2 regions of the Arthrobacter sp. J156 genome follow, and region 2 is predicted to be linked to the other one. Evidence: predicted binding sites of a transcription regulator. Region 2 holds the regulator's gene; the other holds the start of a gene.
What was found. The regulator Rex, encoded in region 2, represses fermentation and respiration genes when NADH is low (regulators of the CRP and FNR family bind a similar motif). The targets are predictions, from matches to a motif close to CTTGTGAANNNNTTCACAAG.

Region 1: the regulator Rex is predicted to act here: its motif matches at 6,478-6,497, upstream of AC0QR5_RS15335 (queuosine precursor transporter).

What each region holds. Positions count from the first base shown of each region.
Region 1 covers NZ_CM149650.1:3,292,307-3,306,945, reverse strand. Annotated here, with positions in the region: gene AC0QR5_RS15365 (MDR family MFS transporter) at 1-383, opposite strand, end outside; gene AC0QR5_RS15360 (NUDIX hydrolase family protein) at 672-1,211, shown strand; gene AC0QR5_RS15355 (DUF6707 family protein) at 1,219-2,106, shown strand; gene AC0QR5_RS15350 (FUSC family protein) at 2,113-3,297, opposite strand; gene tgt (tRNA guanosine(34) transglycosylase Tgt) at 3,406-4,752, shown strand; gene AC0QR5_RS15340 (DUF4126 domain-containing protein) at 4,882-5,493, opposite strand; gene AC0QR5_RS15335 (queuosine precursor transporter) at 5,644-6,348, opposite strand; gene AC0QR5_RS15330 (TetR/AcrR family transcriptional regulator) at 6,539-7,231, shown strand; gene AC0QR5_RS15325 (hypothetical protein) at 7,251-7,805, shown strand; gene AC0QR5_RS15320 (hydroxymethylpyrimidine/phosphomethylpyrimidine kinase) at 7,839-8,663, shown strand; gene AC0QR5_RS15315 (VOC family protein) at 8,764-9,501, shown strand; gene AC0QR5_RS15310 (S8 family serine peptidase) at 9,674-13,057, shown strand; gene AC0QR5_RS15305 (BCCT family transporter) at 13,252-14,639, shown strand, end outside.
Region 2 covers NZ_CM149650.1:2,021,065-2,035,703, reverse strand. Annotated here, with positions in the region: gene AC0QR5_RS09265 (sugar phosphate isomerase/epimerase family protein) at 1-289, shown strand, start outside; gene proC (pyrroline-5-carboxylate reductase) at 258-1,127, shown strand; gene AC0QR5_RS09255 (hypothetical protein) at 1,368-1,640, opposite strand; gene AC0QR5_RS09250 (potassium channel family protein) at 1,810-2,481, opposite strand; gene AC0QR5_RS09245 (TrkH family potassium uptake protein) at 2,474-3,892, opposite strand; gene AC0QR5_RS09240 (acetoin utilization protein AcuC) at 4,037-5,236, shown strand; gene AC0QR5_RS09235 (ArsR/SmtB family transcription factor) at 5,318-5,872, shown strand; gene gdhA (NADP-specific glutamate dehydrogenase) at 6,014-7,354, shown strand; gene AC0QR5_RS09225 (alpha-hydroxy acid oxidase) at 7,401-8,780, opposite strand; gene AC0QR5_RS09220 (helix-turn-helix domain-containing protein) at 9,066-9,278, shown strand; gene AC0QR5_RS09215 (30S ribosomal protein bS22) at 9,407-9,505, shown strand; gene AC0QR5_RS09210 (HAD family hydrolase) at 9,657-10,469, opposite strand; gene AC0QR5_RS09205 (glutaredoxin family protein) at 10,553-10,807, shown strand; gene AC0QR5_RS09200 (redox-sensing transcriptional repressor Rex) at 10,804-11,448, shown strand; gene AC0QR5_RS09195 (hypothetical protein) at 11,551-12,411, opposite strand; gene AC0QR5_RS09190 (YceI family protein) at 12,520-13,065, opposite strand; gene AC0QR5_RS09185 (histidine phosphatase family protein) at 13,238-13,900, shown strand; gene AC0QR5_RS09180 (TlpA family protein disulfide reductase) at 13,905-14,534, shown strand; gene AC0QR5_RS09175 (cytochrome c biogenesis CcdA family protein) at 14,534-14,639, shown strand, end outside.

The DNA of each region.
Region 1 (14,639 bases), 1.3 Mb from region 2:
CCCATCATGGTGCCGCGACGCGTGGGCGGCACGAGGTTCAGGATGGTGGTCATGAGCAGCGGCATCATGATCGCCGTGCCCGAGGCCTGGATGACGCGCGCGCCGAGCAGCACCTCGAATCCGGGGGCGAGCCCGGCCAGCAGCGTGCCGGTCGAGAACAGGCCCATGGCCATGAGGAACACCGTGCGCATCGAGAAGCGCTGCAGCAGGTAGCCGGTCGTCGGGATGACGACGGCCATGGTCAGCATGAACGCGGTGGCGAGCCACTGCACGGCGTCGGCCGTCACACCGAAGGCGTCCATGAGCCGCGGCAGGGCGACGTTCATGATGGTCTCGTTGAGGATCACGACGAACGAGGAGACCAGGAGCACGCCGATGGTCATGCGGGCTGCGGGATCGAGCCGGTCCGGCGCGGCGGTCGAAGAGCTGGCGGGGGCGGTGGGCTGCACGATGGGTCCTCTGGGGAGGCGCGGGGCTGGCCCGCGCTGGTTCTGGGGTTCCGGGATGGATCCGGGGTCGCTGCATCACGCCGTGCCCGCCCGAACCTCAACGGTAACCCGTTGAGTGCGGCAACTATTCCCGGCGCGGAGGATTCCTCGCCGTGAGGCGTGATTGCGTCGCCGCCGGGATGGGGGCGTGCTCTTGGGGAGCCGATGCGCTAAACATGAACTATGAGCGTGCGCACCCCCGATCCCTACCCCGGCTGGCTGTCCGACGAGGACCTCTACGAGGCCCGCCAGCGGCTGCCGATCATCTACGTGGAGGCGATCCCGGTGCGCCTGGATCCGCTCGGCTACGTCAGCGAGGTCGGCCTGCTCTACACGGCGGACGCCGACGCGCAGTTCAAGCGGACGTTCGTCTCGGGCCGCGTGATGTACCGCGAGACCATCCGCGCCGCCCTGGTGCGGCACATGGAGAAGGACCTGGGACCGTTCGCCATGCCGCAACTGCCCGCGAGCCCCGTTCCCTTCACGGTCGCCGAGTACTTCCCCTCGCCCTCGGAGACGGGGCTGACGGACGAGCGCCAGCACGCCGTCTCGCTCGCCTACATCATCCCCGTGCGCGGCGAATGCAGCCCGCGCCAGGACGCCTTGGAACTGACCTGGCTGAGCCCGGAGGACGCGTTGAGCCCGGAGGTCCAGGACGAACTGCCCGGCGGCCGCGGCAACCTGGTCCGCCAGGCCCTCGCCCACGTCGGCTGGTGCCGCTAGGAGCCGCGTGGAACAGAACAGCTACGTCCGCTCCGTCCGCGCCGAGAAGGTCGCCCCCGGGCACCGCTTCATCACCCGCACGGGCGCGCCGAGCCTTCCCGTGGCGAGCGTGCGCACCGTGCAGGACAGCTTCGGCACGCCCGCCTACGTCGAGGCCGTCCTCGAGAGCGGCCAGACCGCGACGATCGCCTACGGCTCCTCGATCCGCGTCCACACCACCGAGCCCCCGCCCGAGGTCACGCTCGATGAGCTGACGGTCATCCCCGTCGAGGACGGCTCGCCGGAGGCCGTCCTGATCGAGATCGCCCGCGAGTACCCGTGGGACCAGCGAGTGCTGGAGCCGATCGCCCGGCTCAGCCGGGGCTTCAACGCCAAGGCCGGCGCCCACTTGGAGGACGTGCGCCTGCTCGCCCGGCTGCTGCTCGTGGACCTGCAGGACCGTGCCAACGCCTGGCGCGCGCTCGGGATCCTCACGGAGCTGCCGTTCGACGGGAACTTCGGCCGCTGGAAGACCATCCAGCTCGCCCTCGCCGCGGCGTCCTACCTCGCGTTCGACGACGGCGACGCCGAAGCCGCCGACCGGTACGCCGAGGCGCTGCGGGCCACGGACCACGTCGAGGCCGACCCGGTGCGCTCCCGGCTCGGCGCCGAGCTGCGCCAGCGCCAGCTCGACGAGCCCAACCTCTTCGACCGCGAAATCCACCGCGCCGCGGCCACCGGGGACCGGGAGTCCGAGCGCGAGTGGCGGCTGCAGCGCTTCGAGGCGCTCCTGCACCTGCGCGCCCACGGCGGATCGCGCACGCTCGGCGCGGACGAGCTCGCGCGGATGATCCGGCACGAGCTCGACGCCCTGCGCGGGCTGGCCGGCGAGGGCCCCGACGCGCCTGCGGGCTGAGCCCGGTCAGGGCGCCGGGGGCGCCCCGTCCCGCATCCGGCGCGCGAGCGAGGAACCCAGCAGGACGACGGCGACGCCGACCACCGAGCCGAGGACGGTCTCGACGATCCTGTCGTAGAGCAGCGCCGTGGACGGCCCCGTCATGAGGGAGCTGCCCACGAGCGCGAGGGGCGTGACGCACACCTGCGCCCAGAAGTAGTTGCGCGTGATGAGCATTTCCGCGGCGAACTGGGCCGAACCGATCAGGAGGATCAGGATCCACGGGTTCGGATCCGCCAGGATCACGAGCGCCATGACGCCGAGCCCGGCGAGCGTGCCCAGGACGCGGTGCAGGCCGCGGGCCACGCGGTGCCGCGTGCTGTGCCCGACGAGGGGCACGACGGCGGCGACCATCGCCCAGTAGGGGTGGCCGGCCGAGAAGACGGGGCCGAGCAGCGTGGCGGCCGCGCCGGCGGCCCCGGCGGCGAGGAGGTAGCCGAGCGACTCGACGCGGACCGCCATCCGGTACCGCCGCGACATCGGCCGCGGCGCGCTCCGCACCCAGGGCGTGCGCCGGGCCGGGTGCAGGCGGCCGGCCTGGCCGAGGGCGAGCGCCAGCAGGACCGTAGCGGCCGCGGTCGCGAGGGACTCGGGCGCCGGGGGCAGCGCCGGGATCGAGGCGATCGCGGCGAACGCGAAGATGTGGAAGAGCGATCCGGCCGGCCGCATCTGCCACGTCCCCGCGACGAGAGCGCACGCGCCGGCGACGAGCGTCGTCAAGCCGGTCACCACCCAGGTGCCGCCCACCGAGCCGTGGTCGACGAGGAAGGTCGAGGCGGCCCAGGCCGCAGCGATGAGCACCCAGAACATGGTGCCGGCCCGCAGCTGGGCCGCGAGGCGGTCGCGGTGGCCCGGTACCCGCCCGTAGATCCCGGTGAACGCCCCGAAGACCGCGAAGACGGCCAGATCCAGCCGGTCGGCGGCGATGAGGGCCGCGAGCGGCAGGAACACGCCCAGGGCGCAGCGGAGGCCGATCCACGGATCGCGGTCACCCGGCCCGAGCCGCAGGAGGGCGCCCCAGGACAAGGGCGCGGCCGGCCCCGAAGCGGGCGCCACGGAGTCCGCCGTCGTGGCGCGCGGCAGGGCCGCTCCCGCCTCCGCGGGATCCACGGGATCGGGGCTCGGCGCCCCCGTGCCGTTGTCGTTGTCCACGCGCCTACCGTATCCCCGGCCACCTGCCCTCCCGCCGCGTCGGGCCGCGTTCGTGGCCGACGCAACACCGCGCCGGGACCGCGGGAGGCCATGAGGCAGACTAGAGGGGTGCCAGATGCGAACGCCCCCGTCCCCCCGTTGACCGACCCCGACGCCGCCGAGGGCGCGGACGCCCGCTCCGGCGTCGTACCCGGCACGGGGCACCCGCGGCAGGCGGACTTCGGGTTCACGCTCGGGACCCGGCTCACCCGGCCCGACGGGACGCCGGGGCTCGGCCGCACGGGCACCATCCGCACGCCCCACGGCGAGGTCAGGACCCCGGCGTTCATCGCCGTCGGGACCAAGGCGACCGTCAAGGCCATCACCCCCGAGGCCGTCGCGGAGCTCGGCGCCCAGGCCGTCCTCGCCAACGCCTACCACCTGTACCTGCAGCCCGGGGCCGACGTCCTCGACGCCGCCGGCGGGCTCGGCCGCTTCATGAACTGGAACGGCCCCACGTTCACCGACTCGGGCGGCTTCCAGGTGATGAGCCTGGGCTCGGGGTTCAAGAAGGTCATCGACATGAAGAACGTCGACGCCTCCGGAGCGGACGACGCCGTGGCGCCCGGCAAGGAGCGGCTCGCGAACGTCGACGACGACGGCGTCTGGTTCAAGTCCCACCTCGACGGAACGCGGCACCGCTTCTCCCCCGAGATCTCCATGTCCGTCCAGCACCGGATCGGCGCGGACATCATGTTCGCGTTCGACGAGCTGACCACCCTGCACAACTCCCGCGGCTACCAGGAGGAGGCGCTCGAGCGCACGCGGCAGTGGGCCGTGCGCTGCGTCGAGGAGCACTTCCGGCTCACCGACGAGCGGGCGGACAGGCCGTACCAGGCGCTGTTCGGCGTGATCCAGGGGGCGCAGTACGAGGACCTGCGGCGCAAGGCGTGCGCCGACCTCGGCGCGATGGACTTCGACGGCTTCGGGATCGGCGGGGCGCTGGAGAAGGAGAACCTGGGCACGATCGTGGGCTGGTGCGCCGAGGCGCTGCCGGAGGACAGGCCGCGGCACCTGCTGGGCATCTCCGAGCCGGACGACGTCTTCACCGCGATCGAGAACGGGGCGGACACCTTCGACTGCGTCTCCCCCACCCGCGTCGCCCGGAACTCCGCGTTCTACACGGCCCACGGGCGCTTCAACCTCTCCGGCTCGCGCTACAAGACGGACTTCACGCCGCTGCAGCAGGGGTGCGACTGCTACACGTGCACCCACTACACGCGCGCCTACATCCACCACTTGTTCAAGTCCAAGGAGATCCTGAGCCACACGCTGATCTCCATCCACAACGAGCGCTTCGTGGTGCGCCTCGTCGACGACGCGCGGCAGGCGATCGAGGACGGGACCTTCTACGAGCTCAAGGAGCGCACCCTCGCGGACTACTACGCCGGCAACCCGGACCCGCAGGGACTCTAGCCCCCCGCCCCAGCGCACTTTTAGCTTCAAGCAAACGCGGGCGCCCACGTCAGCGGGGTCGAGCCGCGGCTTAACCGCGCAGGAACGCCGAAAGGTGCGCGGGAAGGGAGCGCCGCCGGTTCCCCGCCCCTACAGCTCCGATCGCCGCCAGGGCGCCCCGGGCGCGGCGCGGCGCCAGCGGACGCGGCGCACCAGGACCACCATCATCACCACGAGCCCGACGAGCAGCAGCAGCACCAGGATCGGCAGGAAGATCGCGGCGGCGGCGAGCCCCACGGCGGCCCCGTCCTCGGCGGTGCTGACGACGGGGGCGGCGGTCCCGACGGTTCCGGCGTTCAGCACGGGCCGGGACACCATCTTCACGAGGTGCACCGCCAGCGCGATCCCCACGCCGAGCGCGACGGGGATCCACTGGTCCCCGGCGAAGAACGAGTCCGGGTCGGAGACGGTGACCGTCTCGGCGCCGAGCCCGGAAGCGAACACGATCCCGCCCGAGGCGGGGCGGACGACGGTCTGGACCCAGTCGTTGATGCTGTCCACGATGGGGATCTTGTCCGCCACGATTTCGAGCAGCAGGAGGACGCCGAGGAGCGCGAGCATCCAGTCGTTGGACAGCCAGGCCCATTCCGCGGGCAGGGCCACGAGCCCCGTGAAGCGGTCCATGAGGCCGAGCGCCAGCATCGGGATGTAGGCGTTGAGCCCCGCCGCCGAGCTCAGTCCCATCGCGGTGAGGAATTCCATACCCTCAGGGTAAGGCCGGGCGGGGACGGTGCAGTAGGGCCGGGGAGGACGACGCCGGGTCCGCGCCCGGGCGCGCCGGTCCGGGCGGGCGGGGCCTCGCCCGGACGGGTGGGGTCCCGGCGCCTCGTCCGAGGGCGACGGGCGTGGCGGTCAGGCCGCCGAGGGCGCCGTTTCCCCGTAGCTGGGTTCGCGGCGTTTGAACCAGGCGATGACGGTGGTGGTGACGGGGACGAACAGCACCTCGACCGCGGTCTTGTAGAGGAAGCCGACGACGACGTAGTTGATGAAGGTCGCGGTGTCGCTGATGCCGATGACGCCGGCGGCGATGGAGCAGAAGATCAGCGTGTCGGCGAACTCGCCGACACCGGTGGAGCCGAGCAGGCGGATCACGAGGCGCTTCTCGCCGAAGCGCTCCTTCATCTTCACGAGCACCCAGGAGTTGAGCGTCTGTCCGGCGGCGAAGCCCAGGAGCGAGGCCGCGACGATCTGCCACACGGGTCCGAGCGTGGCGGCGAGCGCCTCCTGGCCCTCGTACCAGTCGGCGGCGGGCAGGTGGATCAGGATCCAGAAGCAGAAGCTCGTGAAGAAGGACAGGGCGAAGGTCGTGATGATGGCGCGGCGGGCGGCCTTGAAGCCGTAGACCTCGCTGATGACGTCGCCGAGGATGTAGGCGAGCGGGAAGAGGAAGAAGCCGCCGTCCGTGACGATCGGGCCGAAGGTGACGCCCTTGGTGGCGCCGATGTTGGACAGGACCACGACGACGGCCATGAGGGCCAGCGCGGTGGAGAAGTAGGGGCTTCCGGCCGCCGCGAAGGCGGCGCGGACGGGCGAGGGGGTGGCGGTGTTCGCGGCCATGTGAGGGGTTCCCAATCGTGGAAGTGGTTCGCCAGGCGGCGCCCGGTTCCCCGGTGCGGCCGCCCGCTGTATTAGCACTTGACCCCCGATTCTCCCACGGGCCGTGGCGGCAGGTCATTTTGCCTCAATTTTTTGAACATGTTCAAAAAGCGGTAGACTGGCCTGGATCCCAGCAACGGCAAGGCAGAACATGGCCCCTTCGAGTCCCAAGGCCGCGCACACGCGGCAGAAACTGGTCAATGCCTCCGCCAAGCTCTTCGCGATCCACGGCTACGAGAAGACCACTTTGCGCTCGATCGCCGCCGAATCGGGGATGTCGCTGGGGAGCGCCTACTACTACTTCGAGTCCAAGGAGCAGCTCGCCGGGGAGCTGTACCGGGCGACGCGGGAGGCGCACCGGAACCTCGCCTGGCCGCGCCTGCTCGTCGGCAACACGCTCGAGGGCAACATCCGCGCGGTCATGGACACGGCCCTCGACGCCCTCGAGCCGTTCCAGGGCTTCGGGCCGGCCTTCCTCCGCGCGGCCTTCAGCGGCGGGGCTGGACCGGAGGCCGCCGATGCGGACGTCGCGGCGGTGAACCGGGCCAAGGAGTTCGGCCTCTGGCGGCAGGCCGTGACCACGGCCCGGCCGCAGCCTCCGCTCGCGATCCGCAACGACCTGCCGGAACTGCTGTGGCTGGTCCAGCGCGGGATCCTCCTGTTCTGGGCCTACGACGCCTCGCCGGGCCGGGAACGGACGCGGCGCCTCGTGCGCAACGCGGCGCCGCTCCTGGCCCGCCTGTCCGTGCTCTCCCGCCTGCCGGTGGTGCGCGCGATTCTCGACGACGTGATCGGGCTCGTGCGCTCCGCCGCGGACGGCGATCGGACGCCATATCGTCGGTGAACCGCGATAACCTCGCGTCATGGCTTCGAACCCCACCGGCAACCATCCGGATCCGCATCGGGCCGGCGATCAGGTCTCGGCCTCGGGCGACGCCCTGCACCGGCGCTACGACCACCATCCGGACCACCACCGCGTGACGTTCACAGCGGGCGCATTGCTCAAGGGCCTCGCCGCCACCTGGGCGTGCCTGGTCCTGGCGGCCCTGGTATTCCTCGGCGGCACGGCAGTCGGCGGCGCCGGGAACGGTCTCGAAGGCTGGCTGACGTTGGCCACGGGCTTCGCCTGGATCTGCCTCATCGCCCTCGTTGCGTGCGCGGTCTTCGGCTTCCCTCTCGGACTGGTCTTGGGCGTCCTCCTGCGGCCCGTCCGCAGCCAGCTCGTCCACGTCACCGTGTTCTTCCTCGCCGGAGCCGCTGCAGCGGCCTTGTGCGCCACCGTGTTCGGCCTGGACATCAGGGACTCACTTCCGCTCCTCGCACTCGGGGCAGCAAGCGCCGCAGTCGGACGGGCCGCCGTGTGGCGCGATGTCCACGTGCACAACCCGGCGCAGGACGGCAGTGCCGCCCGACCATGACCGGCGCCGCATCCCCTGCCTAGACTGGACGCCATGACCTCGACCGATCTCGCTCCCGCCCCAGCCATCACCCTGACCATCGCCGGCTCGGAGGCCACCGGCGGGGCGGGCGCGCAGGCCGACCTCAAGACGTTTCAGGCGCTCGGCGTGTACGGCATCACGGCCCTGACCTGCATCGTCTCCTTCGACCCGAAGGAGAACTGGAACCACCGCTTCACCGCCGTCGAGCCCCGCGTCATCGCCGAGCAGCTCGAGGCCGTACAGGCGTGCTACGTGGGCCAGCTGGATACGGTCAAGCTCGGGATGATGGGCAGCCCGGCCACCATCGAGGCCGTCGCCGCGGCGCTGGACAGCCAGGAGTGGCGCAACGTCGTCCTCGACCCGGTGCTGATCTGCAAGGGCCAGGAACCCGGCCACGCCCTGGACACCGACCAGGCCCTCAAGTCCACGCTGCTGCCGCGGGCCACGTTCATCACCCCGAACCACTTCGAGGCGGAGTCGCTCTCCGGCCGCACGATCCGCTCCGTGGAGGACCTCGCCGAGGCGGCCCGGATCATCCACGAGGCCAGCGGCGCCGCCGTCCTGGCCAAGGGCGGCGTCCGCCTCGACGGCCCGGACGCCGTCGACGTCTACCACGACGGAACCACCACCGAGTTCCTCGCGGCGCCCAAGATCGGCGAGGTCGCCGTGTCCGGAGCCGGCTGCTCCCTCGCGGCCGCCGTCACGGCCGAACTCGCGAAGGGCGCCGCGCCGCTCGCGGCCGCGCGCACCGCCAAGGACTTCGTGACCACCGGCATCCGCCACCGCGTCGCCTCGGCGGCCCCCTTCGACGCCCTCTGGCAGGGCGGCGCGGGATAGCGGGACGACGACGCGACCCGGGCACCGCCGTCGTCCTCCCTCCTGCGCCCCTCGAGCACCCCCTCCCGCGCGGGGCCGTGGAGGTATAGGGTCGGGCCGCATGGCACTGGATCTCGTACAGGTGAACTTCAAGGCCGCGGACGAGGCGGCGCTGGGCCGCTTCTGGGCGGACGCGCTCGGCTGGGGCGTCTCGAGCGAGGCCCCCGGTGTGGCCAACGTCGAGCCCCACGGCTTCGACTGGCCGGACCCCTCCGTCGTCTGCGTGGACGTCGTCGCCGTCCCGGATCCGGAGACCGTCCGCTACCGGGCGCACCTCGACCTCGCGACGAGCTCCGCCGCGCACCAGGAGGAGCTCGTCGCCCGCCTCCTGACGCTCGGGGCCAACCGGGCAGACATCGGCCAGGGCGATGTGCCGTGGACCGTCATGGCCGACCCCGAGGGCAACCTCTTCTGCGTCCTGGAACCCCGCGGCCTCTACGCCGACACGGGGCCGATCGCGGCCGTCGTGGTGGGCTGCTCCGAGCCGCTGGCGACGGCGGGGTTCTGGGGCGACGCCCTGGGCTGGGACGCGTACGACGCCGGAGCGGACCTCGCGCGGCTGCGCTCGCCCCGGGGCGTGGGACCGTTCCTGGAGTTCGTGCGCCAAGTGGACCCCGGCGCCTCGTCCGGGCGCGTCCACCTCGACGTGCTGCCGGGACCCGGCGACGACCAGGACGCGGAAGTGGCGCGGCTCAGGTCGCTGGGGGCCACGGACGTCGACCTCGGCCAGGGCGACGTGCCGTGGATGTGCCTCGCCGACCCGGAGGGCAACGACTTCTGCGTGCTGCGCCCGCGTTGACGACAGCCTTCCCCGCCTCGACACACCTTGTTGTCGAACGATTGTCAACAAACATCGTCAAACGAACCCTTGACATGTGGTTCCGGTCACCTAGGCTTTCACATCGGGGGGCGTGCTGCGGCTGATGGCCGCGCGGGCCCCTTTCGTCCGCCTCGAGGCAACAAGGAGCATCATGAAAAACTCGCACCGGCCCCGGCTCGCCCGGGCAGTCGTGGCCGCGGCAGCGGGCGTGGCCCTCGCCGCGACCATGTCCGCCCCGGCATTGGGGGCACCACAAGAAGTCGCCGAAACCCCCGGGAGCCTCTCGCAGGCCCTCGGGGGTTCCGCGTTGAAGGACCTGAAGGTCAGCGGCCCGCTCGCGACCGCGCAGGGGGAGGTCTCCGTCTTCGTCCAGTTCGAGGGCACCGGCGCCTTCGAACAGACGCAGCCCGTGGAGGTCCGCACGGGCAAGGCCAAGCCCGTCAAGGCCCAGGCCAAGGTCCGCCAGATCCGCGACGGGATCAAGGCCAAGGGGCGCTCCGCCGCCACCGAATCCAAGTCCAAGGTCATCTACACCACCACCAACACGGTCCCCGGCGTCGCCCTGCGTGGCGATGCGGACCAGCTCCGCGCCCTCGCGGCCCGCCCCGACGTCGTGAAGATCAGCGCGATCGTCCCCAAGAGCCCGGACAACAAGGGCGCCGTGATCGACACCAAGGCGCTCGAATCCTGGACCAACCTCGGCGAGACCGGCGAGGGCGTGACCATCGCGGTCCTCGATACGGGCGTCGACTACACGCACGCCGACTTCGGCGGACCCGGCACCCTCGAGGCCTACGAGGCCGCCCAGGACTCCTTCGAGCTCCCCTCGGCGGCATCCGGGCTGCGCGATCCCGCCAAGTTCATCGGCGGCTGGGACCTCGTCGGCGACGACTACAACGCCAACCCGAGCTCGCCCACGTACCAGCCCGTCCCGAACCCGGACCCCAACCCGCTGGACTGCGCGAGCGCCGGCCACGGCACCCACGTCGCCGGATCCGCGGCCGGCTACGGCGTCAACGCCGACGGCAGCACGTTCGACGGCGACTACTCCTCGCTCACCGCCGCGCAGGTCTCCGCCATGCGCATCGGCCCCGGAACGGCACCGAAGGCCCAGGTCGTCGGGATCCGCGTGTTCGGCTGCGAGGGATCCTCCGCCGTCGTCGGCCAGGCCCTCGACTACGTCCTGGACCCGAACAACGACGGCGACTTCAGCGACCGCGCCCACGTCGTGAACATGTCGCTCGGCTCGGACCACTCCCCCGTCGACGACCCGGAGAACGCGATCGTCGACGCCCTCGCCGAGCAGGGCATCCTCTCCGTCGTCGCCTCGGGCAACGCCGGCGACGTCACCGACGTCGGCGGATCCCCCGGCAACTCGCGGTCCTCGCTGACCGTCGCGAACAGCATCGGCTCCAAGGTCACGATGGACGCCATCGAGGTCCTTGCCCCCGCCGACGTGGCGGGCACGGCCTCCGGCCAGTACTCCGTGAACTTCAACTACGCCGCGGCGAGCGACGAGCAGCTGACCGGCGAGGTCGTCATGGCCCCGGCGGACAACGCGTTCGGCTGCAACCCGTTCCCCGCGGGGACCGACCTCGGCGGCAAGTGGGTCTGGCTGCAGTGGGAAGAGGACGGCGCCTTCCCCTGCGGCTCCGGCGTCCGCTTCAACAACGTGCAGGCCGCCGGCGGCGGCGGCGTGGTGCTCGACTCGCCGCGCCTCGTCTTCGATGCCGGCATCGCCGGCAACACGGGCATCCCCGGCGTCCAGCTGAACCGCACCTACTCCGAGCTGCTCCGCCCGGCCGCCGAGGCCGAAACGCTGCAGCTGCGCGTGGACGCGGACCTCATCGGCGCCGCGTCCGGCGACTCCGGTGCGCTTGACACGCTGAACCCGAGCTCGTCGCGGGGCGTCCACGGCTCGGAGGGCATCGTCAAGCCCGACGTCGCCGCACCCGGCACCCTGATCGGCTCCGCCGGCGTCGGCACGGGCAACGGCCCCGCCGTCATGACGGGCACGTCGATGGCCACGCCCATGACCGCCGGCCTCGCCGCGCTCGTCGCCGGCTCCGGCGACTACACGCCGTACCAGATCAAGAGCATCGTCATGAACACGGCCTCCGCGGACGTCCTGGCGCCGAACGGCGCCGCCTACGGACCGAACCGCGTCGGCTCCGGCCGCGTGATCGGCGACGCCGCGCTGAAGACCCCGGCCTACGCCTTCGCGAGCGACGACCCCGACCTGACCTCCGTGGTCTTCGGCGTCATCGAGCTCGGGAAGAAGAAGCACAAGGAGACCAAGTCGGTCACGGTCCACAACAAGTCCAAGTGGACCCAGACCTACGACGTCGCCTACGTCCCCTCCTCCGAGATCCCCGGCGCCAGCTACGCGCTGAGCACCAAGAAGGTCACGGTCAAGGCGGGCAAGACGGCCAAGTTCAAGATCACCCTCACGGTCGACCCTGCGCGCTTCGCGAAGACCATCGACCCCACGATGGAGCGGACCCAGCAGGGCCTGAACCGGCAGTGGCTGGCCGACGCCAACGGCCGCATCCAGCTCACCGCCAAGGGCCAGCCGACCCTGCGCGTTCCCGTCCAAGCGGCCCCGAAGGCCTCCTCTGACATGACCGCGGGCAAGAAGTACACGGTCAAGAAGGGCCAGGACACGGTCGAGGTCAAGCTCAAGGGCAACGGCCGCTTCCAGGGCAACGGCGACCAGCGGATCGTCTCGCTCGTCTCCGCGTTCGAGCACGGGGCCTCCAGCCCGCGTCTCGGCGCCTCGGTCGACGCCGTGCCCGGAGCGCGTGAAATGGACCTGCAGCATGTGGGCGCCGCCTCCGACGCCCCGCTCGTCGGCACCGCCGACGGCGTCCTGAACTTCGGGGTCAGCACGTGGGGCAATTGGACCCACCTCGCCGGCGGCACGGAGATCGACGTCGAGATCGACACCAACGGCGACGGCCGCCCCGACTTCGTCACCTTCACGGCGCAGATCGACGGCATCGACCAGGACCTCGCGGCGACCTTCGACCTCGCCTCGGGCGCCCAGGTGGACCTGTGGCCGGTCAACGGCCTCACGGGAGAGACCGACACCAACGTGTTCGACACCAACGTGGCGTCCCTGCCCGTCTCGCTCGAGGCGCTCGGGATCGACGACACCAGCTCCGGCCAGATCCAGTACCGCGTCAGCACCTACAGCTGGTACAACACGGACCTGGACGGCAACACGGTTCCGGTCGACACCACGGACTGGGTGGCCTACAACGCCGTGAGCCCGGACCTGTGGTTCGAGGGCGCCGGCACCGGCACCGCGTTCGTCGACCTGCCGGGCCAGTCCCTGCTGGCCCACGTGGGCGACTACTCCTCCACCGCCACGGCCACGAAGGCCAAGGGGAAGGACAAGGGCAAGGACAAGAAGGCCTCCGTCGAGGCGACGGGCCTGTTCCTGCACTACCACAACGCCACGGGCAACCTCTCCGGCAAGGGCTCCAACGCCGGCGACAAGGCCGAGCTGGTGACGTTCACCAAGAAGAAGTAGGCACCACGCACCGCAGGCGGCCCCGGCACCCGTGTCGGGGCCGCCTGCTTGTCCTCGGCCCGCGCGGCGCTGATGGAGTGAGCGACACCGCCGGCGTGTCCGGCGACACGCCAGCCGCCCGGCGGCGTGTCGCTGGACACGTCCACCCCCTGCTGCCTTGGTTTCGCGTCGGACCTTTGCATATCCTGTGAAGAATGAGCGAATCCGCCCAGAACACCACGTCCAAGCCACCCGTCCACCGGGCCGTCTTCTGGCCCTCGGCCATCATCGTGCTCGCGTTCACCGCGTTCGCCATGATCGCGCCGCGCACGGCGGAGTCGGTCTTCGCCTCCGTGCAGCAGACGATCGTGCACAACTTCAACTGGTACTACGTCCTGCTCGTGACGGGCTTCGTGATCTTCGCCCTCTGGGTCGGCTTCAGCCGCTTCGGCGACATCAAGCTCGGCAAGGACGACGACGAACCCGAGTTCTCGGTCGGCTCCTGGTTCGCGCTGCTCTTCGCCGCCGGCATGGGCATCGGACTGGTCTTCTACGGCGTGAGCGAGCCCTTGAGCCACTTCGCCTCCCCGAAGCCCGGCGTCGACGGCAGCCCGGCCGTCCTCGCCCAGCAATCGCTCTCCCAGACCTTCCTCCACTGGGGCGTCCACGCCTGGTCCGTCTACGTGGTGCTCGGCCTGGCGCTCGCCTACGCGATCCACCGCCGCGGCCGCCCGATCTCCATCCGCTGGACCCTCGAGCCGCTCCTCGGCCGCCGCGTCAAGGGCGCCTCGGGCAACGTGATCGACATCGTCGCACTCGTCGGAACGATCTTCGGCGTCGCGACCTCCCTCGGCCTCGGCGTCCTGCAGATCAGCGCCGGCCTCGAGAGCGCGAACCTGTTCGAGGCCACCCAGACCCTGAACATCGTCATCATCCTGATCATCACCGGCGCCGTCCTGTTCTCCGTGCTCTCGGGCGTCGCCCGCGGCATGAAGTGGCTCTCCAACATCAACCTGGTCCTGGCGGCCCTGCTCGTCGTGTTCGTGCTCATCGTGGGCCCGGGCCAGTTCCTCTTCCGGAACCTCGTCCAGTCCGTCGGCAACTACCTGCAGAACTTCCTGGCCATGGCGTTCAACGTGAGCGCCTTCTCCGGCGAGGCGGGCGAGCTGTGGCAGGCCACGTGGACCACGTTCTACTGGGGCTGGTGGATGTCCTGGGCGCCGTTCGTCGGCATCTTCATCGCCCGCATCTCCCGCGGCCGCACCGTGCGCCAGTTCGTCGCCGGCGTCCTCCTGGTTCCCACCCTCGTGACCTTCATCTGGTTCTCCGTCCTGGGCGGAACGGCGATCCACACCGAGCTCGAGGGCGAGGGCGGCCTGATCGGCCCGAACGGCGAGGTCGACGTCGAGGGCTCGCTGTTCGCCCTCATGCAGCAGCTCCCCGGCAGCGCCGTCCTGGTGATCGGCGTCGTCATCCTCATCGCGATCTTCTTCGTCACCTCCGCCGACTCCGGCTCGCTCGTCATGAGCATGATCGCCACGGGCGGCGAGGTGGAGCCGAAGAACTGGATCCGGGTCTTCTTCACCCTCTCGACGTCCGGCCT
Region 2 (14,639 bases):
CGGGGAGCGGCTGACGCACGTGCACTTGTGCGATGGGCGGGACAACGGCAAGGACGAGCACCTCGTCCCCGGCCGCGGCACCCAGCCCGTCTCCGAGGCCATGGGACACCTGCGCTCGAGCGGGTGGAACGGCGTCGTCGCCGTCGAGGTCTCCACGCGCAAGGCCAAGGGCGCCGGGGAACGCGAGGAGTGGCTCGGGGAGACGCTCGAGTTCGCGCGCCGGCACCTCGAGGCCGCGGCCGTGGAAGAATTGCCGCATGGCGAGCAACAGCACCGACTATCCCGTTGACACCACGACCCACCGGCTGGCCTTCCTCGGCACCGGTTCGATGAACGGGGCGATCCTGCGCGGCATCCTGGCCGCCGGGCACGATCCCTCCTCCATCACCGCGACCGTGCGCGGCGCAGGCAAGGCCGAGGCCCTCGCCGCCGACACCGGCGTCAAGGCCCTCGCCACGGAGCAGTCCCCGGACGCCAACATCGACGCCGTCACGGGGGCCGACGTCGTCTTCCTCGGCGTCAAGCCGGTCGGCATCCAGGAGCTCTGCCGCGAGATCGCCGGGGCGCTGCGCCCCGGGGCCGTCGTCGTCAGCGTCGCCGCGGCCGTCACCATCGCGATGATCGAGGACGCGCTCGCTCCCGGTCAGCCCGTCGTGCGCACCATGCCCAACACCCCGCTCATGGTGGGCCGCGGCGCGGTCGGACTCAGCGGAGGGAGCGCGGCGACGGAGGCGGACGTCGCCGCCGTCGTCGGACTCTTCGAGGGCTCCGGCCTCGTCCGCGTGGTCCCGGAGGAGCAGCTCGACGCCGTCTCCGCGGTGAGCGGCTCCGGTCCCGCCTACGCCTTCTACCTGGCCGAGGCGATGGCCAAGGCCGGCGAGGAGCTCGGCCTCGACGCGGACCTCGCCCGCGACCTCGCGCGCGCGACCGTCGCCGGGGCGGGTCGCATGCTCGACGACGCCGCGGTGGACCCCGCCGAGCTGCGCCGCAACGTGACGAGCCCCCACGGCACCACCGAGCGCGCGATCGCCGCGTTCGACGACGCGGGCATCCCGTCGATCATCGCCCGCGGCGCCCGCGCCGCCTCCGACCGCGCCGCCGAGATCAGCCGCGAGCTCGCCGGATAGGGCGCACCACGTCACCGTTGGCTGGCATTGCTCTGGCAACGTCCAATCGTTCGGATGTTGCCTGGGATGGCTTGGCTCAGTGGACATCTAGTGGCGGTTGTTTCAAGGTGGGCCGCGTTTCGAGCTCCGCTGCAGTGATGCACGGATTCACCTCGACGCGGACCGACCATCAGCCGCGACCGGACGACATCAATGGCGTCAACGCGCTCGACGAGAATCGGGGTCGATATGCTCACATCGTCACGGGTGATAAGTGTCTTCGTTGCCGCCGGTGTGGTCCTCGGCCGGGTGAGGACCGTGGGCGTTGCTGAAGTGATCGAGACGGGACCGCTGTCCGACGTCGGATTGGACGTGCTCGAATGGTTCATACGCCCTGCGGCAGCCACTGAAGATCATCTCATCCTGCGGCAGATAGGTGGATACGTCGACGGAACATCGTATGAAATCGGTGACGACCCGCTGCTTCGTCCAGGTGAAGAAGTCCTCGTGTTTCTCCGCTACGTCCCCGATCACGGTGTCTTCGTCGTCGTCGGTGGGCCGTCGGGACGGTTCTCCTCCTCGGAGGGGCGGCTCCGACCGAGTGGCGGGACACCGATCACCGACGCGTCGACGCTGACGTCCCTTGACCGACGTGAAGGAGTAGCCGACGAGGGTCCCCCGCCTGCGTTCCGGGGTCCCCGGGTTACGGCCTGGCGGCGAAGCGCTCCAGCAGGTCGACGTGGCCGGAGACGATCAGCACGTCGCGGCGGGTGACCTTGGTGTGGGGCTGGGCGTAGGTGAAGTCCTCGCCGGGCGACTTCACGCCGACGATCGTCACGCCGTACTTGGAACGGACCTGGGATTCGGCGAGCGTGAAGCCCTGCGTCTCCTTCGGCGGGTACATCTTCACGATCGCGAAGCCGTCGTCGAATTCGATGAAGTCCAGCATGCGCCCGCCGACGAGGTGCGCGGCCCGCACGCCGGCGTCGGCCTCCGGGTAGATCACGTGGTTGGCGCCGATCCGGGTGAGGATCTTGCCGTGGGAGGGCGTGATGGCCTTGACCCAGAGGTGCTCGATCCCGAGGTCGACGAGGTTGACCGCGATCAAGACGGAGGGCTCGATCGACGTGCCGACGCCGACGACGGCGGAGCTGAAGTCCTGCGCGCCGAGCTGGCGCAGCGCGTCGATGTTGGTGGCGTCCGCCTCGACGACGTGGGTCAGGACGCCGGCCCACGTGCGGACCAGCGCGGGATTGCGCTCGATCGCGAGGACCTCCCGGCCCTGCTTCACGAGCTGCTCGGCGACGGCGGCACCGAAGCGCCCGAGGCCGATGACCAGGACCGGTGCGTTGTGGTCTACGGTCTTCTCAGCCAATGATCGGCCTCTCTTCCGGGAAGTGGTACAGCTGGTCGCGCTGGCGCAGAGTCAGTGCCGCAGCCAGTGTAATGGTGCCCACCCGCCCCGCGAACATGAGCGCCGAGAGGACGTACTTGCCCGCCGGGGGCAGCTCCCCGGACAGCCCCGTGCTCAGGCCCACGGTGGCGAACGCCGAGATCGACTCGAACAGCACGCGGTCCAGGGACTGCCCGCTGATGCCCAGCAGGAGCCCCGTGGCGACGCTGACGAGCGTGGCGCCGAGGACGACGACGGAGATCGCCACGCGCAGCGTGCCCTCCGGGATCCGGCGGCCGAAGGCCTTGACGTCGGAGTCGCCGCGGGCCTCGGCGATGATGGCGAGGAAGAGCACGGCGATCGTGGTGACCTTGATGCCACCCGCCGTCGAGGCCGAGCCGCCGCCGGCGAACATCAGCATGTCGGTGACGAGCATGGTGGCCGGCTCGAGCTGGTTCTGGTCCACGAGATTGAAGCCGCCGGACCGGGTCATGACGGAGGCGAAGAGGGCGTGCATGACCTTGTCAACGGGCGACAAGTCGCCGATCGTGTCCGGGTTGGACCACTCGAGGGCGCCCCAGCCGACGGTGCCGAGCACGAGCAGGATCCCCGTCACGACGAGGGTGAGCTTCGCGTGCAGGGTCCACCGGCGGATCCTGGAGCGCAGGATGATCATCACCATGAGCACGGGGAAGCCGAGGCTGCCGATGACGACGCCGAGCATGAGGGGAACCTGGATCCACAGGTCGGTCTCGTAGGGGACCAGTCCGTCGGAGTGCGGCGTGAATCCGGCGTTGTTGAAGGCGGAGATCGAGTAGAAGACGCCGTGCCACACGGCCTGTCCCAGGGGTTCGCCGAGGACCAGGAAACGGGGGACGAGCATCACCGCCAGGAGCACTTCGATGGCCACCGAGGTCGTGATGACGATCCGCAGCAGCGTGCCGACCTCGCCGAGCCGGCCGGCGGCCTGCGTGTTCATGGCCTCCTGGGCCAGCAGCTTGCCGCGCACGCCCAGCCGCCTGCTCACCGCCATCGAGAGGATCGACGCCACGGTCAGGATCCCGAGGCCGCCCACGAAGACGCCGACGAGGATGACGACCTGCCCGAAGAAGGACCAGTGCGCGGCCGTCGAGACCACGGTGAGCCCTGTGACGCACACGGCGGACACGGCCGTGAACAGGGCGTCGTGGAGCGGGGTGAATGTCCCGGTGGAGGAAGCGGCCGGCAGCGCCAGCAGGCCCGTGAACACGGCGATGACGAGGGCGAACACGGCGAGGGCCAGTCGCGCGGGGGAGCTCGCGGCGAAGGAGTCGACGAGGTCCCGGCCCGCGGCGACGACGCGGACCAGCGCGCCGGGCTGGCGCGGTACGTGCGGTGACGGCTGGTGCGGCATGGCGGCTCGACGGCTCCGGTCGGAGGGAGGCCAGGACGATCCTGGCGACAACCATAGTAAACCACCCGCGGACCCCGTGGAGTGGCAGGCCGGCGGGGCCGCCGTGCGCTGGGACACACGCGCGTCCGTTAGCCTGAAACGGTGATGATCAAGAGCACGGCGCCGTTGCCCCCCACGCAGCTCGTGTGGAGCCCCGGCATGATGGCCTACCGCTTCAGCGACAGCCATCCCATGCACCCGGCCCGCCTCGACCTCACCAAGCGGCTCATCGACGAACTCGGGGTCCTCGAGGCGCCGACCGTCTCGCTCGCGGAGCCGTCCGTCGCGGACGATGCCGAACTGGGGCTCGTGCACGACGCCGACTACATCGCCGCCGTCCGCCGCGCGAGCGAGCACCCCGACGTCCCCGACGCGGCCCGCGGGCTCGGCACCGAGGACAACCCGCTCTTCCCGGGACTGCACGAGGCCAGCGCCCGCCTCGCCGGAGGCTCCCTGCTCGCGGCCGACGCGATCCTGGACTCCCGTGCCGTGCACGCCGTGAACTTCGGCGGCGGCATGCACCACGCCTCCCGATCCGCCGCGAGCGGCTTCTGCATCTACAACGACGCCGCGCTGGCGGTCCAGCGCCTGCTCGACGGCGGCGTGCAGCGCGTGGCCTACATCGACGTCGACGCCCACCACGGCGACGGGACGCAGTCGATCTTCTGGGACGATCCCCGCGTCATGACGATTTCCCTCCACGAGTCCGGGATGTCCCTCTTCCCGGGCACGGGCTTCGCGAACGAGTCCGGGGGCCCCGGGGCGCCGGGCACGGCCGTGAACGTCGCCGTCCCCGCGGGGACGGGCGACGCCGGCTGGCTGCGCGCGTTCCACGCCGTCGTCCCGCAGATCACGGCCGCCTTCGCACCCGAGGTGATCGTGAGCCAGCACGGCTGCGACGGCCACGCCAAGGACCCGCTGACCAACCTCCGCCTCAGCGTCGACGCCCAGCGGCAGAACATGCTGGACATCGCCGACCTCGCCGAACGGCTGTGCGCCGGGAGGTGGATCGCCACGGGCGGCGGCGGGTACAACATCACACACGTCGTGCCCCGGGCCTGGGCGCACCTCGTCGCGATCGCCTCCGGGCGCCCCGTCCCGCTGCGCACCGAGGTCCCGGCCCCGTGGCGCAGCTACGTCGAGGAGCGCTACGGCGAAGCCCCGCAGTGGATGAACGACGACGCCGAGCTGTGGTGGCGCTCGTGGGAGGTCGGCTACGACCCCGCCGACCCCGTCGACCGCACGGTCATGGCCACCCGCAAGGAGGTCTTCCCCCTCTTCGGCCTCGACCCCTGGTTCGACTAGCTCCCCTGTCGAGGGGCGCTTCCGCGTCACGACGGCGTAGCGAAGAATGCCCCGCGGCGTATATGCGGTTAGGGTGATGGGATGGCCGCCGATGTCTTCCCCGTGATCGCTGAACCGACCCGACGACGCATCCTCGACGAGCTGCACGGCGCGGAGCGCTCGGTCGGCGAGCTCGTCGAGGTCCTCGGCGTCAGCCAGCCCACGGTCTCCAAGCACCTCAAGGTCCTGCGCGAGGCCGGGCTCGTCACGACGCGCGCCGTCGGCCAGCGGCGCTTCTACGGGATCGACCTGGCCCCGCTCGAACCCGCCGCGGAGTGGATCGCCCGGTTCAGCCCCCGGGCCGCCGACGACCCCGCCGGCGTGGAGGCGGCCGGCCCGGTCGGGACGACGGGCGCCACCGCCTCTGCCGCCCCTGCCGCCTCGGCCCCCGGCGGTGCCGCGGACGACCCCGACGCACGTCCCGCCTCCGGCGGGCCGGCCGCGGTGCCGGGCTCCGGCGTCGTGCCTTCCCGCGAGGCTGCCGCCGGCGCCCAGCAGATCGGGCGGACGGTCGGGCGCACCGTGGAGCAGGTCACCGGCCGCGCGCAGGACCTGCTCGACAAGCTCCCGAAGCCCCGCTTCGGACGCCGCCGCTGAGCCAGGGGGTGTTACGTGCCGCGCGGGCATTGTTGCAGCCCGGCGCGCCCCGTCCGGGCGCCGCGTGGCAAGCTCGATGACCGAGACCGTCCCCCGGTGCCCGCACCGGGGAGCCGCACCGCGCCGCAAGGAGGAGCACGAGTGGACCAGCATCTGGCAAGCATCCGGGACGAGGTGTTCCGCCGGAACCCCGGCGAGGCCGAGTTCCACCAGGCCGTCAACGAGGTCTTCGAGACCCTCGAGCCCGTGGCACGCCGCCACCCCGAGTACATGGACGCCGCGATCCTGCAGCGCATGTGCGAGCCCGAGCGGCAGATCATCTTCCGCGTGCCGTGGACCGACGACTCGGGCCAGGTGCGGATCAACCGCGGCTTCCGCGTCGAGTTCAACTCGGCCCTCGGCCCCTACAAGGGCGGCCTGCGCTTCCACCCCTCGGTCTACCTGGGCATCGTCAAGTTCCTCGGCTTCGAGCAGGTCTTCAAGAACGCCCTGACCGGCATGCCGATCGGCGGCGGCAAGGGCGGCTCGGACTTCGATCCGCGCGGCAAGTCCGACGCCGAGGTGATGCGGTTCTGCCAGTCGTTCATGACGGAGCTCTACCGCCACATCGGCGAGTACACCGACGTCCCCGCGGGCGACATCGGCGTGGGCGGCCGGGAGATCGGCTACCTGTTCGGCCAGTACAAGCGCATCACCAACCGCTATGAGTCAGGCGTCCTGACGGGCAAGGGGATCGGCTGGGGCGGTTCGCTCGTGCGCCCGGAGGCCACCGGCTACGGGGCCGTCCTCTTCGCCGCCGAGATGCTCAAGACCCGCGGGCAGAGCCTGGACGGGCAACGCGTCGTCGTCTCCGGCTCCGGCAACGTCGCGATCAACGCCGTCGCGAAGGCCCAGAGCCTCGGTGCCCTCGTCGTCGCCGCCTCCGATTCCTCCGGGTACATCGTGGACGAGCACGGGATCGACGTGGACCTGCTGCGCCAGATCAAGGAGAACGAGCGCGGCCGCATCAGCGAGTACGCCCAGCGGCGCGGCAACGGCACGGCCTACGTGGCCGACGGCAACGTGTGGGACGTCGATGCCACCGTCGCGATCCCGTCGGCCACGCAGAACGAGCTCGGCGCCACGGCGGCCAAGCGGCTCGTGGAGCGCGGCGTCCTCGCCGTGGCCGAGGGCGCCAACATGCCCTGCACGGCCGAGGCCACCCAGATCTTCCAGGAGGCCGGCGTGCTCTTCGGCCCGGGCAAGGCCGCCAATGCCGGCGGCGTCGCGACGTCCGCCCTGGAGATGCAGCAGAACGCGAGCCGCGACGCCTGGTCGTTCGAGCACACCGAGCGGCGCCTCGGCCAGATCATGGTCTCCATCCATGATGACTGCGCCCGCACCGCCGAGGCCTACGGGCAGCCGGGGAACTACGTCGCGGGCGCCAACATCGCCGGCTTCGTCAAGGTCGCGGACGCGATGCTGGCCCTCGGCGTCATCTAGCTCTCGGGCCCGATCGGCGTCGTGCGGCCGGCGCGACCGCCGCGCGCTACGGCCGCGGAATGCGGACGTGTTCCGGCGTGAGCTCGGAGAGCCGGGAGACGCCGAGGAGCGCCAGGGTCCGCTTCATGTCCTTCTCCAGGATCGCCAGCGCGCGGTCCACGCCGGCGCGCCCGCCGGCCATGAGCCCGTAGAGGTAGGCGCGGCCGATGAGCGTGAAGTCGGCGCCGAGGGCGAGCGCGGCGACGATATCGGCCCCGCTCATGATGCCGGTGTCGAGGATGACGGCGGCGTCCGGGTTGACGGACTTCACGGCGGCCGAGACCTCGGGGAGCAGGTGCAGGGTCACGGGTGCGCGGTCCAACTGCCGGCCGCCGTGGTTGGAGACCACGACGCCGTCCGCCCCGTGCTCGATCACCTTGCGGGCGTCCTCGACCGTCTGGATTCCCTTGACGACGAGCTTGCCCTTCCAGGTCCCGCGCAGCCAGTCCAGGTCGTCGTAGGTCAGCGAGGGGTCGAACATGGAGTCGATCAGCTCGGCGACGGTGCCGGTGTAGCGGGACAGCGAGGCGAACGTCAGGGGCTCGTGGGTCAGGAAGTTGAACCACCAGGCCGGCCGGTAGGACGCGTCCAGGACCGTCTTGAGCGTCAGCGACGGCGGGATCGTCATGCCGTTGCGCACGTCGCGGAGCCGGGCCCCGGCGACGGCCGTGTCCACGGTGACCATGAGGGTGTCGTAGCCGGCGCGCGCGGCCCGGTCGATCAGCTCGCGCGACTTCTCGCGGTCCGTCCACAGGTAGAGCTGGAACCAGTTGCGGCCCGCGGGCGCGGCGGCGGCGACGTCCTCGATCGACGCCGTGCCCATCGTGGACAGCGTGTAGGGGATGCCCGCGGCCTCGGCCGCGCGGGATCCCGCGTATTCTCCTTCCGACTGCATCATGCGGGTGAAGCCGGTCGGTGCGATCCCGACGGGAAGGCGGGAGGTGCCGCCGAGGATGTCCGTGCTCAGGTCCACGTGGGAGACGTCGCGCAGGATGCCGGGGCGGAACTCGAGCTCGGAGAACGCGGAACGGGCCCGGTTGAGCGTGACCTCGGCCTCCGCCGCGCCGTCGGTGTAGTCGAAGGGAGCCTGGGGCGTCCGGCGCTTGGCCAGGGCCCGCAGATCGCCGATGGTCTGCGCCGCCGCGAGGCGGGAGGCGTTGCCGAAGGAGGGCTTCTTGAACTGCATGAGCGGGGCCAGGTCCGAGTACTTCGGAACGCGGCGGCGCAGCGCCGGCGGCACGGGGCGGTCGGCCGGAACGGCGTCCCCGGCACCCGGACGCGCCGGGGCCGGGGACTGGAGGGGGGCCGGCTCCGACGCCGCGGCGGCGGACTGCCGGGCCGTGTCCTCGGTGGTTGCCGGCTGCTGGGTCACGGACTGGGTGGTCATGGACTCTCCTTGGAGGCGTGGCACGCGGATCGCTTGTGGTAAGACCACAGCGTGTGGTTAGACCACACTCTAGACCCGTGGTGCGGCTCACATCAAGGGGCATCGCTCCGCCGTCCGGGCCGCGAGGGCGCCCGGAGCCGCCCGATCGTGTCCACACGGTGGAGCCGAGGTTTCACAATCGCCCCATCTGCCACTAGAGTTGCCCCTTAGACGGCATCCCATCGGGGACATGCGAACGCCGTTGTGCGGTGGGGGAATTGTCCAAGGGCAGGAGAAGAACCGGGGATGGCTGACGCGAAGAACTTTGCGAACGCGCGCTTTATGACGGTGGCCGAGGTCGCCGAGGTCATGCGCGTCTCCAAGATGACCGTGTACCGCCTGGTGCACTCGGCGGAACTGCCCGCGGTGCGCTTCGGCCGCTCCTACCGCGTCCCGGAGACCGCCGTCGAGGACTACCTGCGCAAGGCCCGGATCGACGGGGCCTCCGAGACCGCCTGACCGGAAGTGGTCAGGGCCGCCGCGCGGAGCAGGTAACCTGTTAAGGAACGTTTAACGTCCGTGTTGGTTGCAGTCCGACCGTCTGCGGCGGGAACGCAACCACCGAATCTGAAGTTTGTGAGGAACCAATGGGCTCTGTGATCAAGAAGCGCCGCAAGCGTATGGCCAAGAAGAAGCACCGCAAGCTGCTTCGCAAGACCCGCCACCAGCGCCGCAACAAGAAGTAGGCGCCGGCCGCCGACGCGGCAGGTGATGACGACGGCGGGGCCGCATCTCTCGAGGGTGCGGCCCCGCCGTCGTTCTCCCCGACGTGCGATCACGGCAGGTGCCGGACCGCCCCGGGGACGCCCCCGGGCCAGCGCCCGGCGGGGTCTCGGATCAGCGGCCGCGGACCCGCCCCAGACCGCGCCAGAGTCCGTAGACGGCCCCGGACACGGTCGCCGCCTTGAGCGTCCACGTCGCGGCGCGGCGGCCGGTCCTGAAGTCGTAGACGGGCCAGTTGTTGCGCACGGCGTGGCGGCGCAGCTTGGCGTCCGGGTTGATCGCCACGGGATGCCCCACGGCCTCCAGGAGCGGAAGGTCGTTGGACGAGTCGCTGTAGGCCCAGCACTGCGCCAGGTCGAGCCCCTCTTCCTCGGCGAGCCGGGCGACGGCGACGGCCTTCGCGGGGCCGTGCAGGATCTCTCCCACGAGCCGGCCGGTGTAGACGCCGTCGGTGTGCTCCACCTGCGTGCCGAGCGCCCCGGAGAGCCCGAGCCGGTCCGCGATCACGGTGGCGACCTCGAGCGGCGTGGCCGTCACGAGCCAGACGCGACGCCCGGCGCGCAGGTGCTGGTCCGCGAGGGCCCGCGTTCCGGGCCAGATCTTGGAGGCGATGAACTCGTCGTAGACCTCGTCGCCCAGGCTCGACAAGTCGTCGACGAGGACCCCCGCGGCGAGGGCGAGCGCCTGGTCCCGCACGGCGTGGATGTCGCCGACGTGCTCCCCGCGCACCGCGTACCAGAGGGCCTTGAGGCCGAAGGAGGCCGCGTGGCGGAGGCTGAAGGCCTTGCGCGCATACATCTTCCGGGCGACGGCGAACAGGCTCGCGCCGCGCATCATCGTGTTGTCGACGTCGAAGAAGGCGGCCTCTGCTCCTGTCATCGGGCGCACGGGCGAGGGCACGGTGCGGCCGGCGGGCGGCTGTGGCATGGCCCCAGTCTATGGCACGCGCCACAGCGGGCCGGGCGCCGTCCGTGCCCGTGCGCGGCCGGTCCGCCGGTAGATTAGTCGGCATGGAAGCACGTGCCGAGGCGCCCGTCGTCGAATTGCTGACCCGCGAGGGCTGCCACTTGTGCGCCGCGGCCCGTGCCACCCTCGACGAGGTGTGCGGCCGCCTGGGCGTGCCCTGGACGGAACGGGGGATCGACGACGACCCGGAGCTGCGGCACCGCTTCGGCGAGGAGGTCCCGGTGCTGATGATCGACGGCGTGCAGCGCGACTTCTGGGTCATCGACCCCGCGCGGCTCGCGGGGCTCCTGGGCGCATGAGGCCGGCGGAGAAGACGCTTCCCGAGGCGACGCTGGAACGCCTGACGCTCTACCGGCGCGTGCTCGAGCGCCTCGGCGCCGCCGGGCTCGAGACGGTGTCCTCGGAGGTCCTGGCCGATGCCGCGGGCGTCAACCCGGCGATCCTGCGCAAGGACCTGTCGATGCTCGGCAGCTTCGGCCGGCGGGGCGTGGGCTATGGCGTGATGCAGCTGGCCGGTTCCATCGCGACGACCCTCGGGCTCAACAACGACTGGCGCGTGGGGATCGTCGGCGCCGGCAACCTGGGCCGCGCGCTGGCCGGGTACGCGGGGTTCCGCGAGAACGGCTTCCGTCTGGTGGGGCTGTACGACGCCGATGCCTCCCTCGTGGGGCGGCGTTACGCCGACCTCGTGGTCGCCGACGCGGCGGGCCTCGAGGACGCCGTGCTGGCCGAGGGCATCAACATGGCGGTCCTGGCCGTGCCCGCGGCGGCCGCGCAGGAGCTGTGCGACCGGCTCGTCGCCGCCGGCGTGCGCAACATCCTCAACTTCGCCCCCGTCGTCCTCCAGGTTCCGCCGGACGTCGTCCTGCGCAAGGTGGACATGGCCCGCGAGCTGCAGCTCCTGGCCTACTACGCGACGACGCCGGGCAGCCACCTCTAGCCTGTGGATCCCGAACGCCAAGGCGGCCGGACGGATTACTCCGTCCGGCCGCCTTGTCGGTGATTGGCCGGCGCTTCGGCCGGCGGGGTCGGTGCCCCGGCGTCAGGCGCCGAAGCCCTGGTGCTTCGCGGCCTTCTTGGCCGCGATGTAGTTGCTCGAGGGCTTGAGCCACGCGAACACGACGCCCGCGATGCCGACCAGGATGACCACGAGCGTCAGCACGTCGGCGCCGAAGAGGCCGATCACGGACAGTCCGGCGAGGATCGTGGCCGTGATGCGGGCGCCGTTGCTGCCCTTGCGGATGAAGAACGCCAGCAGGGCGTAGATGCCCGAACCGATGAGCATGACCACGAAGCCGACCGTCCGGGTCATGGAGGCCAGGGCGGCCGCGTCGACGCCGGCCGCCGCGAGCTCGTCCTGGGTCGCGGAGCCCTGCATCGTCAAGGCGTCCTGGATGGCGGTCTCGAGGGCGGAGGAGGGCATCAGCAGCAGGACGAGTCCGGACACGAGGGTCAGCGCGCCGGCGGCGAGGACGAGCCAGAAGGAGATGTTCAGTTCCTTCGGCCGCTCGAGCGGGCCGGCGGGCGCGCCGAAACCGGCGCTCCCGGGCATCGGCTGCTGGTAGCCGTAGGACTGCTGGCCCGGCTGCCCGTACGGTGCGCCCTGGCCAGGCTGTCCGTAGGGCCCCGACTGTCCCTGCTGTCCGGCCTGTCCGTAGGCGCCGGGCTGGCCGTACTGGCCGGGCTGTGCGGCCGGGGGCTGCCCCGGCTGGCCGTAGGACTGCGGGGGAGCCGGGGGGTACGAGCCGGCGGCGCCGCCCTGCTGCGGCTGGCCCGGCTGCTGCGCGGGCTGCTGCCCCTGTTGTCCGGCCCCCTGGCCGGATCCGTCCTGGCCGGGCTGCGGAAGGCGCTGCCCGTAGCGCGGGGGCTCGGGGACCTCGGGGTTGTTCTCGGGAGTGCTCATGATTCCTCCTGGGCGTTGGTGGTTCTGAATCCCACAGTAGCCGCCGGGCCCGGCCGGGGGGCATCATCACCAAGGATGATGTGGAGGATGATTGCGCCAGTGGTGCCGCTATCCGGAGCGGATGAAGGCGACGTCGAGGACGATCGTCACCTTGTCCCCGACGAGGACCCCGCCGGCCTCGAGGGCCGCGTTCCACGTCAGGCCGAAGTCCTTCCGGGAGATGACGGTCTCGGCGGAGAAACCGGCCCGCACCACGCCGGCCGGATCCACGGCAGTGCCGGCGTACTCGACCGAGAGCTCCACCGCGCGCGTGACGTCGCGGATGGTCAGGTCGCCGGTCAGCAGGAACTCGTGGCCGTCGCCCGTGATCGACGTCGCCGTGAAGCCCAGGGTCGGGAAGCGCTCCACGTCGAAGAAGTCCGGGCTGCGCACGTGGGTGTCCCTCGCCGGGTCGCGGGAGTCGAAGGACACCGCCTGGATCACCGCGTAGAGGGCGGAGTCGTCCACGGTCGGACCGACGGAGATCACGGACTCGACGTCCGTGAAGCGGCCCCGCACCTTGCTGATCCCGGCGTACCGGATCGTGAAGCCGACCTCCGAGTGGGTCGGATCCAGCGTCCACCGTCCAGACGTGATGCCCTCGGGGATCCTCATCGCGGTGCTCCTTGCCCCGGGCCGTGGACCCGTGCCGCCGTGGTGCCTCACCTGTCGTGCGTCGTTCGTCCCTCCACTCTAGGGAAGGCCCACCCCGTCTTCCAGAGCGGAGCGCGACCGGAATCACGGCCCGCATTTAGGCCAGCCCGCAAAGGTTTGAGACACTGGAGGCATGCCCACCGCCACCGTCCACCTGCTCCGCCATGGAGAAGTCCACAATCCGGACAAGGTGCTGTACGGGCGGCTGCCGGGCTACCGGCTCTCCGGGCTCGGCCGCGAAATGGCCGACCGCGCCGCCGAATACTTCGCGCAGCGGCGCGACGCCGGAGCCAACATCGTCGCGATCGCGGCCTCGCCCCTGCTGCGGGCCCAGGAGACGGCCGCCCCGACGGCCCGCGCCCTGGGGCTCGAACTCGGCACGGAGCAGCGCGTCGTCGAGGCGGGCAACCACTTCGAGGGCATGTCCCACATGGCCGGGCGCCTCCGCGACCCCCGCTTGTGGCCCTACCTCGTCAATCCCTTCCGTCCGTCCTGGGGGGAGCCCTATCGGGACCAGGTCGAGCGGGTCATGGCCGCCGTGCGGGAACACCGCGACGCCGCCGTGGCACAGGGGGGGCCGGGCGCCGAGGTCATCCTCGTCGCCCACCAGCTGCCGATCTGGGTGACCCGGTTGGCGGCCGAAGGCCGGCGGCTCTGGCACGATCCGCGTCGCCGCGAATGCACTCTCGCCTCCGTGACCAGCCTGGACTTCGAGGGGGAGGCCCTCTCGTCGGTCCGCTACGCCGAACCCTGCGCCGACCTCCTGGTCAACGCCGCGAACCTCCCTGGAGCCTGACCCGATGACCCCTGCCCACCCATCCGATTCCCCCGAGCCGGGCCGCCGCACCGTCCTGCGCGCCGCCGCGCTGCTCGCCGCCGTCGTCCCCCTGGCCGCGTGCAGCGCGGTCGAGGACCCGCTCGCGAAGCAGGCCCGCGAAGGCGACAACAAGAACTACATCGCCGGCGACGGCTCCGTCCAGGAATACGCGGCGGAGTCGCGCGGTGAACCGGTGCGCCTCACGGGAACGCTCTACGACGGCACGGACATCGACTCCTCCGCCTGGGTCGGGCGCGTCACGGTCCTGAACTTCTGGTACGCCGCGTGCGCCCCCTGCCGCGTCGAGGCGCCGCACCTCGTCGAGCTCTACGAGGAGTTCCAGGACCAGGGCGTCGACTTCCTGGGCGTCAACGTCCGGGACCAGAAGGCCACGGCCGAGGCCTTCGAACGCAACTTCAAGATCCCCTACCCGTCCGCGCCGGACACCACCGGGTCGATCCTCATGGGCCTGACCCAGTACGTGAACCCGCGCGCCGTGCCCACCACGCTCGTCCTCGACAAGCAGGGCCGGGTCGCCGCGCGCGTGCTCGGCGCCATCGAGAAGTCCACGCTGAAGACGCTCATCGCCGACCGCGTCGCCGAGCCCGCGTGATCCCCGCCCTCGTCACGACCGGCCCGGGGCTGGCCGCGCAGGCGAACCCGTTCGCGGAGATCGCCCTCGACGGCTCCCTCCTGGTCGCCGCGCCCATCGCCGTCC